DNA from 2 places in the Neobacillus sp. 204 genome. Region 1 is predicted to be linked to the other one. Evidence: riboswitches for the same ligand, from Rfam matches in the RefSeq annotation. Region 1 holds a riboswitch; the other holds the start of a gene.
What was found. Region 1 has a riboswitch for glycine ahead of ACJ004_RS13175 (amino acid permease). Riboswitches for the same ligand answer to the same signal wherever they lie in the genome.

Region 1 (6,513 bases):
TGGGTTTCACTAAGAGTGCCTTCTGTATTTTCATCTAAGTTGAATACTCTGGCTCCTCGAAGTCTATTTCTTTCAGATCCTGGTAAACCATATGCGCCAAACCCTGTGCTACTGGAGTAGCCAAGTAAAATTCCATAATAATTACCCATATAGTTATTGACATGATCATGACCGCAAAAGACGCCCTTTACATCGCCTCTCTCTAGCATAGCCGAAAACAAACCACTGTTGACTGGTCCTGGGCATTCCTCTTCATTTCTTTCTCCTACTATATTGTGCTTTTTAACAGCAAGGGCATGGTTAGCATCAGTTCTCTCATCAACGCTTGCGTACCACATATATCGATGTTCCCAAAGAGGGATATGTATGAACACGAGCGAAGGAACTTTATATCCCCATTGCTTCTCAATTCTCTTTGATGTTTCATAATACCAGCTTACCTGATTAAAGCGGAGCCAATCCCATGAGGGGTATCCTTTAAAATCCTGACCAGCAATGGTTGTTGGCGCATACCTACCACTATCAAACAGCCAGAGATTGAAAGCTGCTTTGTTACCACTAGAGTTCTTGATGATAAGGTTCATGTTCCCAGTTCCAGTAACTCCTTTTGGCCCTGGCTGATTCATATTATATTTATAGGACATGTAAATTCTCAACATGTCTTCTTCATTGAGCCCACTTTGAGGGGTAGAATCTTCATCGTGGTTCCCGAATGTAACCGCCCACTTGATACCTCTTTTTTCCATCGGTTGGGCAACATTGTTAATCGCTTGTTTCATCTCCAAGGGAGTAGCGCAACCACCAGAAATGTTATCTCCATTAAGCACTACAAAGTCGGGTTTTTCGGTATCGAGGACTTTCTCCATCAGCTGAATGGTGCGTCGATCAATGCGTTCATCATCTTGTGTATCATTAAACTGAACAATTTTGAACTTTCCATCCGGTTTAAATTGGAGTGTGACATTATGCTCCAATTTTTCTGCATGAACCGTGCTGCTAAATAAATCGACCGGAATTCCCGCTGTTGCAGCAGTAAGGGCAAGTGCACCTAAACCACCCTTTTTAATAAAGTCCCGTCTATCTATACCAATTTGTGAATCTACATTATTCATAAAAAAGAACCTCCATTCTAACATAGTAATGTACAGGTTAATAATAGAGAATAAATGTTGATTGATTGTGAATGTTAAGTAAAATGTAAGTAAAATCGAAAAATTATAAACAAGGAGTAGTGTTAATTTTTACCTTTATAAAATTAAGAACCACGATCTTTTTCGTGATATTTTAAATACTGTCATTTTCCTGATTTTTTCAGGAACATTGGACAAGGTTTTTTCCATACTCTATTGTATCAATACATGAGGGTGTTCATTATGAGAATTGATAGGCAAATACAAGCTCCTCCACAAACAATGATTGGTCAAGCATGGACCGGCAGACATGTGATCTTGCTTCACTGTACAAATAATAATCAATTTATTAATCTTTATAAAAGTTTTCATGCACCAATTGAACCTCCACGTCAAAATTGTGCAGAAACATTGTCACAATTACTAAGTATCGGTTATCGTCTTATGGCGATTACTCCTATTTCAGCAAATGAAATTCAATATTTTTTGGTACTTGGAGATTAACGATACTATAAAAATGACCCCCGCTCCTTAGAGATAGGGTCATTTTTCGTCCCCTCATTATTCTTGAATTTTCTATTGACAAAGTTATTGAATACTACTAAAATTAAAAATTATTTAACAATAATTTAGTTTGTGAGATTTTATGCTTTGGTGTATAGTTTTTTTAGCGGGGGATATGGACCTATTGGTTCTTCGATACAAAATTTAATAATAAGCAAGCTATGATTGCTATGGGTCAAACTATAGCAGGAGCAGCTTCTGGAGAGACCGCAGGAAATCTGCGGCGCCGAAGGGTTCACAATCTCAGGCAAAAGGACAGAAGAGTACGTATTTTATTTGTTATTCTGACAAAAGAGTAATAAATATTATTTGTTATTCTTATAACCTTGAGATTGGAGCTAATCCAATCTCTTTTTTTATGGTCTTTAACCTTTTGTTTTCATCTATTCACAAGTGAAATAACCCATAAACAAGGAGGAAATGAAAGTGGCACAACAAGAATTAAAAAGAGATTTAAAAGATCGGCACGTACAACTGATCGCGATTGGAGGTACGATTGGTACAGGTTTATTCCTAGGTTCGGGAAAAGCAATACAGTTAGCAGGACCATCGATCATATTTACTTATTTAATTGTAGGTATTGCCTGTTTTTTTGTTATGAGGGCACTTGGAGAGCTACTGCTATCAAATGCTGGCTATCAATCATTTACGGATTTTGCAGAAGAGTACATAGGACCGTGGGCAGGTTATGTAACCGGATGGACGTATTGGTTTTGTTGGATCATGACTGCCATGGCTGATATTATTGCCGTTGGTGTATACGTGCAATATTGGTTCGATATTCCACAATGGATCCCTGCTTTAGTTTGTTTAATTGTCTTATTGGGTTTGAATTTACTTACTGTAAAACTGTTTGGAGAGTTAGAGTTTTGGTTTGCCTTAATCAAAGTGATTACCATTCTTGCTTTAATCATAATAGGGGTCATATTACTAGTGATTGGGTTTCAAACGGATGCTGGAACGGTTACAGTAAAAAATCTGTGGGGACATGGTGGTCTGTTTCCGAATGGGATTTCAGGTTTCTTCTTATCTTTTCAGATGGTTGTTTTTGCCTTTGTAGGTGTTGAATTAGTAGGTGTTTCGGCAGCGGAAACATCCAATCCACGAAAAAATATTCCATCTGCGATTAATAAAATACCTTTACGAATTCTATTTTTCTATGTGGGCGCCCTGATCATCCTTTTATGTATCAATCCTTGGACGCAACTGAATGCAGCAAATAGTCCATTTGTAAAGACGTTTAGCCTAGTAGGAATTCCAATCGCGGCAGGAATTATTAATTTTGTTGTCTTAACATCAGCAGCATCTGCCTGTAACAGTGGATTGTTTTCAACAAGCCGAATTTTATTTAATTTAAGTGGTCATAAACAGGGACCAGCAAAATTTGCCAAATTAAATAAAAATCATGTACCAAGTAATGCATTATTTATATCTGCTTTTGTACTTTCAACTGGTGCTCTGTTAAGTAAGCTGGTTCCAGAGCAAGCTTTTGGTATCGTGACAACAATTAGTGCGATTTGCTTTATATGGGTTTGGAGCATTATTTTAATTTGTCATTTGCGCTATCAGAAATCACGCCCAGATTTACGTGAAACGTCGATATTTAAAGCTCCATTTACACCATTTATAAATTATGTTGTCCTCACGTTATTTGCACTGATTCTTATTATTATGCTTTTTGCAGAAGCCACTCGTGTCGCTTTATTATTGACACCAGTATGGTTCATACTTTTATTGACATTTTATTCAGTTCGAAGGAAAAAGGAAAAAGATCTAAGAATATCTGCATAATCGTCAATCTTGAATACGTCCCTTTTTACGATAAAACAGAGTAAGGTTTCATAGGTTGGGTGTTATCCTAACGTCTCAAAACATACACTCTTCATAATGATGTTTTAGATTTTAGACAGTGAGGAGATGGCGAAATGAAATTTGAGATGCAAAAGGCGAATTTGCTTGCTGAAAATATCAATGGTTTTATAAAATATGTTCAAAAAAGCCATGCCAATAATAACAGCACCAGATTTACACCGGATAAATTGTATCAAATAAAACTTCTTAATGAAGAATATAAGTTTCAGATCCTAGCAGATGAACTTAATAGAATTAATCAGTTTGATTGGGATGGAAAGTATACGCATTATTTAGTGGATCAATTTAAAGAAGGGCTCAAGATCATTGAGGAATATGTTAAAAATAATTATGATGATTTATTTCTGTTAACAGGCAGACTTTACACGTTAAAGAGCCTTAGTGAATCATTTACTAGAATGGAATAATGTGAAACGGATTCTTCCTTAAAAAGTTGTTACTAGCTATTTCTTATTGTCACCTTAATTTTGTCATGTTACTATTAGATGAAATTAAATTCCTTTAAATTGGTCCAGAGAGGCCAAAAAGGCGAAAGTAAACTTCATATATACTTTATTACGTATATGAATGCTCTTTTGTCCTTTGGATGAAGGGGCATTTTATTTTTGCCAACTATCTTTTAATCATAGTCCTGTGAGGCTTGAAAGGAGAACGACAGAAATGGATTATCGTAAAAAAACAGTAGTCGCATCAGTAGCAGGCCAATCGAAGTTCGCAGTACAGCAACCAACACCATCTTTAACTTTGGTAGAGCCTTAGGCGGATTATCTCCTATTTTAGTAGGATATATCCTGCAGAATGCAAACGTTTCAGTAGCAATGGGGTATCTAGCATTACTCTACTGTATCTCCTTTATCGCAATGGTTAGTTTGAAAAAAGGAAAAACTACTCAAGAGTACAACCAATCATTTTCTAAAACAGTTGAAAATTAACGCATAATTAAAGAGAGAAGACTAGCATTTTGCTTGTCTTTTCTTTTTTTTGTTTTTGGTGGAAAAGTAGTATATTATGGAAAAATATGAATCTAGCATGGTAAAATGTAATTATAAAATATTGGAAATAAATAAGTTGGGAGAATAAAAGAATGAAATCAAGCATTATAAAAGCAGTACTTTTGACTTGTTTAATACTCTTGGGGTTGTCATATAATGAAGTTTCTGCTGAGATGACCTGGCCTGCCAAATGTACATCCTTGGGTGTAGTTAAACCAAATCAAAACCCTTCTCCACAGCAGATCAACTGCATGCTCACAAACGCTGCTTTAGCGGCAAAAATTCCTCCCGAAGTGGTAAAAGCTGTAGCTGCACAAGAAAGTGATTGGCGACAGTTTAAGGATGGGAAACCGTTTATCTCAGATGATAACGGAATTGGTATCATGCAAATTACGAATCAAGCAAGCTATAATCCTCAGAAATTGAAAGATGATATTACCTATAATATCCAAGCCGGTGTTGAAATTCTTAATGGTATGTTTCATCGCTCCGACCTGCCAAAAATAAAGGGGATCGGACCAGAGGTGATTGAAAATTGGTACTTCCCAGTAATGGCTTATAACGGAACTAAGCCTGTAAACAGTCCACTATTTCAATCTACCGGTAAGAAAAACACGAATGCCTATCAGGAAAGTGTCTTTACTCGGATTCAACAAGACAGCTTTTTAGGTGGTACTTACTTAGGGCAATTTCCTTTCAAAACAGCTGAGTTTTATTATGATCCAAACAGCGACAATAATATTGTATTTAAGAAGATGGAATATACACTTACTACCCAGATGCATGCTTCAACCCAACTTTTTCATAAGGGAAATAAGTTAGCGGTAACAGTAGATGGTTTAAAATTAAGGTCCAAACCAAGTAGTTCATCCTCAAGTTTAAAACAATTTGCAAAGGGTACACCACTAATCATTGAAGGGGATTTTGGATACGATCAAACTTTAGACAAGGTAAACCAATTTGTCTGGTATCGTGTCAAAACTACAGATCAAAAATTAGCAGGTTATGTTTCCTCTGCTTATATTATAAAAAAGTTAGATGCTCCTATTGTCAGCACTGTCGATGATAATGACTTATCTATATCTGGAAAAACGGCTGGGAATGTTAGAGTTCAAATAATGAAAGGGACTAAGTTGATTAGCAGCACCGTATCTAATACAATTGGGAACTTCAAGGCGAATATTCCTGCACAAAAAGCAGGGACACAACTGACGGTTGCCTATAAAGATAAATTGAATGCACTAAGTCCTTATACAAGAATCGTAGTATTAGATAAAACTGCGCCGAAAGTACCGAGTGTCAACAAGTTAACGAACAAGGCAGTGACTGTGACGGGGAAAACTGAAGCATACGCAACTGTGTCTGTAGTAATAGCAGGTAAAACATATAGAGGAAAAGCTGATAAGTATGGTAACTACAAAGTAACCATACCGGCACAAAATGCAGGAACCAAATTTTCAGTCACCGCAAAAGACAGCAAGGGAAATGGAAGTAAAGCTAGGATAATATCAGTCGTAAAAGTGGCACCGAACCAACCTATAGTTAAAAAGGTCCGCAACAATTCTACAACTGTCTATGGAAAAACCGAGAAATATGCAACCGTAACAATAAAAATCGGAACGAAAAAATACACAAAAAAAGCAAATGTTTCCGGGGATTTTAAAGTGAAGTTACCGAAGCAGCGGGCAGGTAGAAAATTATATGTGTATGCGAAAGATACAAAAGGTAATGTAAGTGCAACAAGGACAGTAACAGTTTCAAAATGATTAAATTATTCTCCCAAAGTGGGAAAATAAGAAATAAAAAAGCCGGTTCAGTTTGTTTTTCACTAACGGCTGCTTGAGTTCCAGAAGGGTTGCTACGGCGATCCTTTTTCTTATGGAGTAAACTGACAGAATTTGTTCAAAATGACTGCTTGCAAATGACCTTATTTACAGTGTACTTTAAAGTAGAAA
Region 2 (6,513 bases), on a different contig from region 1:
ACGAACACCTAGTTTTTTCTGGCGTCTTCCACTAAGGACGAATTCATGCTTACAATGTCGATCAAATGGCAGATCAAAATATTCAGCCAGCCTTCTCATCATGTAGTTTGCATTTAATACAGCATACTCTGTTACTGCTTTTAAGCCATCAGGACCCATTGAGCGGATATATGTGTATGCACGAACATTAATGCCGAAGTTTCCAAAATACGGCTTCACACGGCCAATAGACAGCGGGCGGTCATAATCAAGAACAAACTCTTCACCTTGTTTTGTAATAATTGGTTTTGGCAAGAACGGAATCAAATCTGCTTTTACGCCGACTGGTCCAGAACCTGGTCCGCCACCGCCGTGTGGACCTGTGAACGTTTTATGAAGATTTAAGTGGACCACATCAAATCCCATATCTCCTGGTCTAGCTTTTGAAAGAACAGCATTTAAGTTTGCTCCATCGTAATAAAGCTTACCACCGGCTTCATGGACAATTTCAGCTAATTCAAGAATGTTTTCTTCAAATAATCCAAGTGTATTGGGATTGGTTAACATTAATGCCGCTGTATCTTCGCCCACAACCCTTCTTAAATCTTCAAGATCCACTAGACCATGTTCATTAGATTTTACGGTAATAGTTTCAAGCCCTGCAATTGTTGCTGAAGCTGGATTAGTTCCATGGGCAGAATCAGGAACAATTACTTTTGTGCGGTTCATATCACCGTTAGCTTCATGGTAAGCACGGATCATCATTAACCCGGTCCACTCTCCATGAGCACCTGCTGCAGGCTGCAAGGTCACTTCATCCATCCCGGTAATTTCGATTAAATGCTCCTGTAAATCGTATAAAAGCTCAAGAGCCCCTTGAACAGAGCTTTCATCTTGCAGCGGATGAACATGTGCAAAGCCGTTAAAGCGTGCTACATTTTCATTGATTTTCGGATTATATTTCATCGTACACGAGCCGAGTGGATAAAATCCTGAATCGACACCATGATTTCTTCTTGAAAGGGCCGTGTAGTGGCGCATGATATCAAGTTCCGATACTTCAGGGAGTTCTGGTTCTTCGATACGTAAATAACCATCCGGAAGAAGGCCATTGAGATCTAGTTCTGGTACATCCATTTCCGGCAGACTATAGCCGATACGGCCGGGTGTACTAAGTTCAAAAATGAGCGCCTGGTCTTGATTATGCATGCAAATCCCCCAATTCTTTCACTAGAGTATCAATTTCTTCCTTCGATCTTTGTTCTGTAACAGCAATCAGCATATGGTTAGCAAGTTCTGGATAATCACGACCCAAATCATAACCGCCGATTATTTCTTTTTGTAACAGTTGTTGGTTGACTTCTTTAACTGGTTTATTTAATTTCACAACGAATTCGTTGAATGTATGGCCATCATAAACCACTTCAAAGCCGGCTTCCTTGAATGCATTTTTTGCATAATGTGACTTTTGTAAGTTGGCTGCAGCCATTTCACGAACACCGTTCTTACCAAGTGCTGTCATTGCAACAGAGGCAGCAAGGGCATTTAGTGCTTGGTTTGAGCAAATATTTGATGTCGCTTTATCACGACGGATATGCTGTTCACGGGCCTGGAGTGTTAAAACAAATCCGCGGCGCCCTTGATCATCCGTAGTTTGACCGACAAGACGGCCAGGTACTTTACGCATTAACTTAGTCGTTACTGCAAAATAACCGCAGTGTGGACCGCCAAATGCAGTTGGGATTCCAAACGGTTGTGCATCACCAATGACAATGTCTGCCCCAAATTTTCCAGGTGGTGTTAATACCCCTAGGGATAAAGGATTGCTTGAAACGACAAACATTGACTTGTTTGCGTGGATAATTTCTTCCAACTCTTTTAATGGCTCGATACGACCAAAGAAGTTTGGATACTGAACGATCACAGCTGCAACATCCTCATTAACCAGCTCTTTTAATGTATCTAGATCAGTTACCCCATCTTTTACGGGTACTTCAACTACATTAAGGTACTGACCCTTGGCATAGGTTTTAAGAACGTCGCGTGCCTCAGGGTGTACGGCATTGGATACAACTATCGTTTTTCGTTTTGTATGGCCCGCACTAAGCATTGCAGCTTCAGCAAGTGCTGTTCCGCCATCGTACATGGAGGAATTGGCCACGTCCATGCCAGTTAATTCACAAATCATCGTTTGGAATTCAAAAATAGCTTGGAGTTCCCCTTGTGAAATTTCTGGCTGATATGGAGTGTAAGCCGTATAAAATTCTGATCTAGAAATAACATGGTCGACGATTACTGGCATGTAATGGTCATATACCCCTGCACCTAAAAAAGATACATTTCTTTTAAGGTCGGCATTCCGACTAGCCATTTTAAAAAGTTCTTTCATTAAGGCCGTTTCAGACTTTGCCGCTTTGATATTGTACTCACCCTTAAATCTTACTTTCTCAGGGATATCGCTAAACAGTTCATCAATAGAGGAAACACCAATTGCCTCAAGCATAGCCTTCTTATCTTGTTCAGTCATAGGTAAATAGCGATGTTTCATAAACCTAACTCCCTTCTGTTATTTCTTTTCTCGTTTATAAAAAGGTGTTGGAACTACAGTTGCCTTTAAGCGTTTACCGCGAATTTCAACTTCAACTTCTGATTCAAGACCCGTAAATTCTGCATTAATTAGTGCAAGACCAATATTTTTCTTTAGTGTTGGAGATTGCGTACCAGTTGTAACCTCACCAATTAACTGTTCATTTTTATACACAGGGTAGCCATGGCGTGGAATCCCGCGATCGATCATTTCGATGCCTACTAATTTTCTTGGTAAGCCCTGTTCTTTTTGTTGAAGTAAAGCTTCTTTTCCAATAAAATCAGTTTCTTTATTTAATTTGACAGCAAAGCCAATTCCAGCTTCAAGTGGTGAAATCTCTGGAGATAATTCTTGTCCATAAAGAGCTAAAACAGCTTCAAAGCGAAGTGTATCCCGGGCACCTAATCCACATGGGATGACTCCATCTTCTTTTCCTGCAGTTAGAATATCTCTCCAAAGGTCGACGACATCCTTCGCGTCGCAATATACTTCAAACCCATCTTCACCGGTATAACCAGTTCTTGAAACCAATGCTTTTTTACCATTTAGGACTACTACTTGCTGGAATTTGAAAAAGCCGATTTCACTTAAATTAGTATCACCCGCAAGTTTTTGTAATACTTTTTCCGCTAGAGGTCCCTGTATTGCAAGTTGTGCTGTTTGTTCTGATAAGTTATCTAATGTAACATCGCCAGATAAATGATCTTTTAACCATTTGAAGTCTTTTTCAATATTTGATGCGTTTACGACTAAGAGGTAATGATTGTCTTCAATCTTATAGACAAGCAGGTCATCGACAGTACCGCCATTTTCATAACACATGGCTGTGTACTGGGCACCTCCATTTTTTATTTTTGAAATGTCATTCGTCATCATTTTTTGTAAAAATGTTAAACTGTCAGTGCCTTTAACTTCGACTTCACCCATATGGGAAACATCAAATAACCCTGCACTTGTGCGAACAGCTTCATGTTCTTCTTTAATGCTTGAGAATTGGACTGGTAATGCCCATCCCCCGAAATCGATGGTTTTTCCTCCCCATTCCTTATATACCTCAAAAAGCGGTGTTCGTTTTAATTCAGACATTCTTAATCCCCCTTCAATCATTGGCACATATTATTGTTTGGAAAACATAAAAAAGGACAGAAACCTCCCATGAAACAAAAGAAGGTCTCTGTCCTTGCACCTGAAAGTTTACCTCTAAAGGCTTTCCCCTTTGGTGGCTGCATAAGTTTAATCAGCACTCTCCAGAGCTGCGTCAAACAAGAGTTCTTTTGCCTGAGAGATTCACATTTCTGCTTGCTCCTTCGGCGCTACTAAGGTAGTCTCTCCCCTTGTTATCATTCGCATTATAATATTATCCAAATTGGTCATACTAATTATACTTATAAAATAAATTACCTTATTAAAATATTTAAAACATTCAAAGCTATTATCATCCTACCATTAAAATAATACATTGGGCAATAATTTTATTGAAAAGCATAAACCTGGAAATTGCACAAAAAGGAGCTGGCACCATGTCGATCGAAATTGAATTTGATTCCTCCTGGAAGGATGATTTTTTACATAGAATCGAAAACGATGGTCCATGGGGGAATTGGGACCTTTTTAAACTAGCAATTGGAGTAGAAAAACATCTTGTTGTTCCTGATTTTAACGGGTTACTGGCACCAGGCCATTTGCCTAATTTAACTCCCCTTCCACATCAACTTGAAACAGCGAAACAAGTCATTGAAAATATGAATGGGAAAGCAATCCTGGCCGATGAAGTTGGCCTCGGAAAAACAATTGAAGCAGGGTTAATTTTAAAAGAATATATGATTCGCGGATTAGTGAAAAAAGTATTAATTCTTGTCCCTGCTTCACTAGTCACACAATGGTCCATTGAATTAAATAGCAAATTTTTCATTCCAGCCATTTCTCAAAGAAAAAGTTATGTGTGGGAACAGTGTGATGTCGTCGTTTCGTCGATTGATACAGCAAAACGCAATCCACATCGAGACATCATTTACAAGCTGGACTATGATCTCATCATTATAGATGAAGCACATAAACTAAAAAATAACAAAACAAAAAACTACGAATTTGTTCAAAATCTGAAAAAGAAATTTTGTTTATTGTTAACAGCAACTCCTATTCAGAACCGGGTCGAGGAGATATTTAATCTGGTGTCATTATTAAAACCAGGCCATTTAGGAAGCGAAACGGCATTCTATGAAAAATACAAACGAGATGCACGGTCATTAAATGATGATGAACATTTAAAAGAATTAGTTAACAAGGTAATGATTCGGAATCGGCGGGCAGATACAGGAATTGAATGGACGAAAAGACATGTCGAAACGATTGCAATTGAATGTACGCCTGAAGAGAAGGATCTTTACGAATCAATTACTGACTTAAAAAGTGAAGGGAATTGGGTCCAAACTAGTTCCTTTTCCGTAATGACGTTACAGCGGGAGGCTTGCAGCAGCAGAGAATCCGTATTTTATACATTAAAAAATATGCTGCAAAAAAAGGAAAACCCAACCCCAGCTTTTGAAGAACAAATTCAGTATCTAATCAAAAAGGTTGAAGCGGTCCAAAAAAATTCCAAAGCAGAAAAAGCTTTAGAATTAATCCAAAAGGTAAATGATAAAGTGATTATTTTCACCGAATATCGAGCCACACAAATGTACCTGCAATGGTATTTAAAACAGCATGGAATTTCATCAGTCCCTTTTCGGGGCGGCTTTAAGCGTGGAAAAAAGGATTGGATGAGAGAATTATTTCAAAAACATGCTCAAGTCTTAATTGCGACAGAAGCTGGTGGGGAAGGGATAAATCTTCAATTTTGTAACCATATTATTAATTTTGATTTACCGTGGAATCCAATGAGGCTCGAACAGCGTATTGGTCGTATCCATCGTCTCGGTCAGGAAAAAGATGTTATGATTTACAACTTTGCGATAAAAAATACTGTCGAAGAGCATATCTTGAAACTTCTCTATGAGAAAATTCATTTATTTGAAAAAGTAATCGGCGAACTTGACGATATATTAACAAAGTTGGAATTTGGCAATATTGAGGACCATTTAATAGACATTTTCGGCCAATCCTCTACTGAGGGGGAAATGCGCATAAAAATGGAAAATTTAACATCTATGATTGAATTTGCACAAGACATGAAGAAAGGAGATTCCCATGCAGCAGCAGGAAATTCATAACTTTCTATTGAACTATTTTCAGGCCAATGATTGTGTAATTATAGAAAATGGGCCCGGTTATTTAGTTATCCAGTTAACAGTGGAGCTTGATAAGGAATTAATGAACCGACCGTTTTACTGGCACTATTTAGAAAAAACGGGGGGAATTCCAAACCCGATGAAGCTTACCTTTATCACGAATCAAAATGCCGCACCTGAAAATATAAAAGGGGAGATCATCCATTTTGGTTCTCCTCGTCTTCATCAAATTTTTGCTTCGACAAAAAAATTAGCCAGTTATATGCGGCTTTATGAAAATCATCGCCATCAAAACAGGCAGACTCCCTTGCTGCCATGGCTTTGTATGAATGTTAAGATCTCCTATCAATGTGATCGTAAGCGGGATATATTCAAGTCTATCGGCTTACAACTGATAAACGGAACTATGGTCGAAGATTTCCATGACAGGCTCCTGAAAATACCGTTAACACCTAAAATACCTGATTATTCCTTTACCTTATCGCCATTAGTAAGGCCCCAAAGCGGGATGTCAAGAATAGAGACTTATTTATCCTCGGTGATTGAGAAAGATGACCACTCCTGGGCTGAGGATGCAAGAAAACGCTGGGAGCAGGATTTACGTCTCTTAGACCACTTTTATGAAGATGTTGAAGAAAAAAACGATAATTACGAAACAGAAAAACTGGCACTAAAAGAACAATATGAACCAAAAATCTCCATATCCTTCATAAACGGCGG

Region 2: another riboswitch for glycine. It lies ahead of gcvT (glycine cleavage system aminomethyltransferase GcvT); the one in region 1 lies ahead of ACJ004_RS13175 (amino acid permease).

Annotation. Positions count from the first base shown of each region.
Region 1 covers NZ_JBJORY010000005.1:372,194-378,706, reverse strand. The annotation lists gene ACJ004_RS13185 (metallophosphoesterase family protein) at 1-1,112, opposite strand, end outside; gene ACJ004_RS13180 (hypothetical protein) at 1,374-1,634, shown strand; glycine riboswitch at 1,883-1,963, shown strand; gene ACJ004_RS13175 (amino acid permease) at 2,121-3,485, shown strand; gene ACJ004_RS13170 (hypothetical protein) at 3,620-3,973, shown strand; partial or broken gene ACJ004_RS13165 (MFS transporter) at 4,268-4,498, shown strand; gene ACJ004_RS13160 (Ig-like domain-containing protein) at 4,651-6,324, shown strand.
Region 2 covers NZ_JBJORY010000006.1:244,846-251,358, forward strand. The annotation lists gene gcvPB (aminomethyl-transferring glycine dehydrogenase subunit GcvPB) at 1-1,188, opposite strand, end outside; gene gcvPA (aminomethyl-transferring glycine dehydrogenase subunit GcvPA) at 1,181-2,527, opposite strand; gene gcvT (glycine cleavage system aminomethyltransferase GcvT) at 2,546-3,652, opposite strand; glycine riboswitch at 3,823-3,910, opposite strand; gene ACJ004_RS14535 (DEAD/DEAH box helicase) at 4,087-5,775, shown strand; gene ACJ004_RS14540 (YqhG family protein) at 5,753-6,513, shown strand, end outside.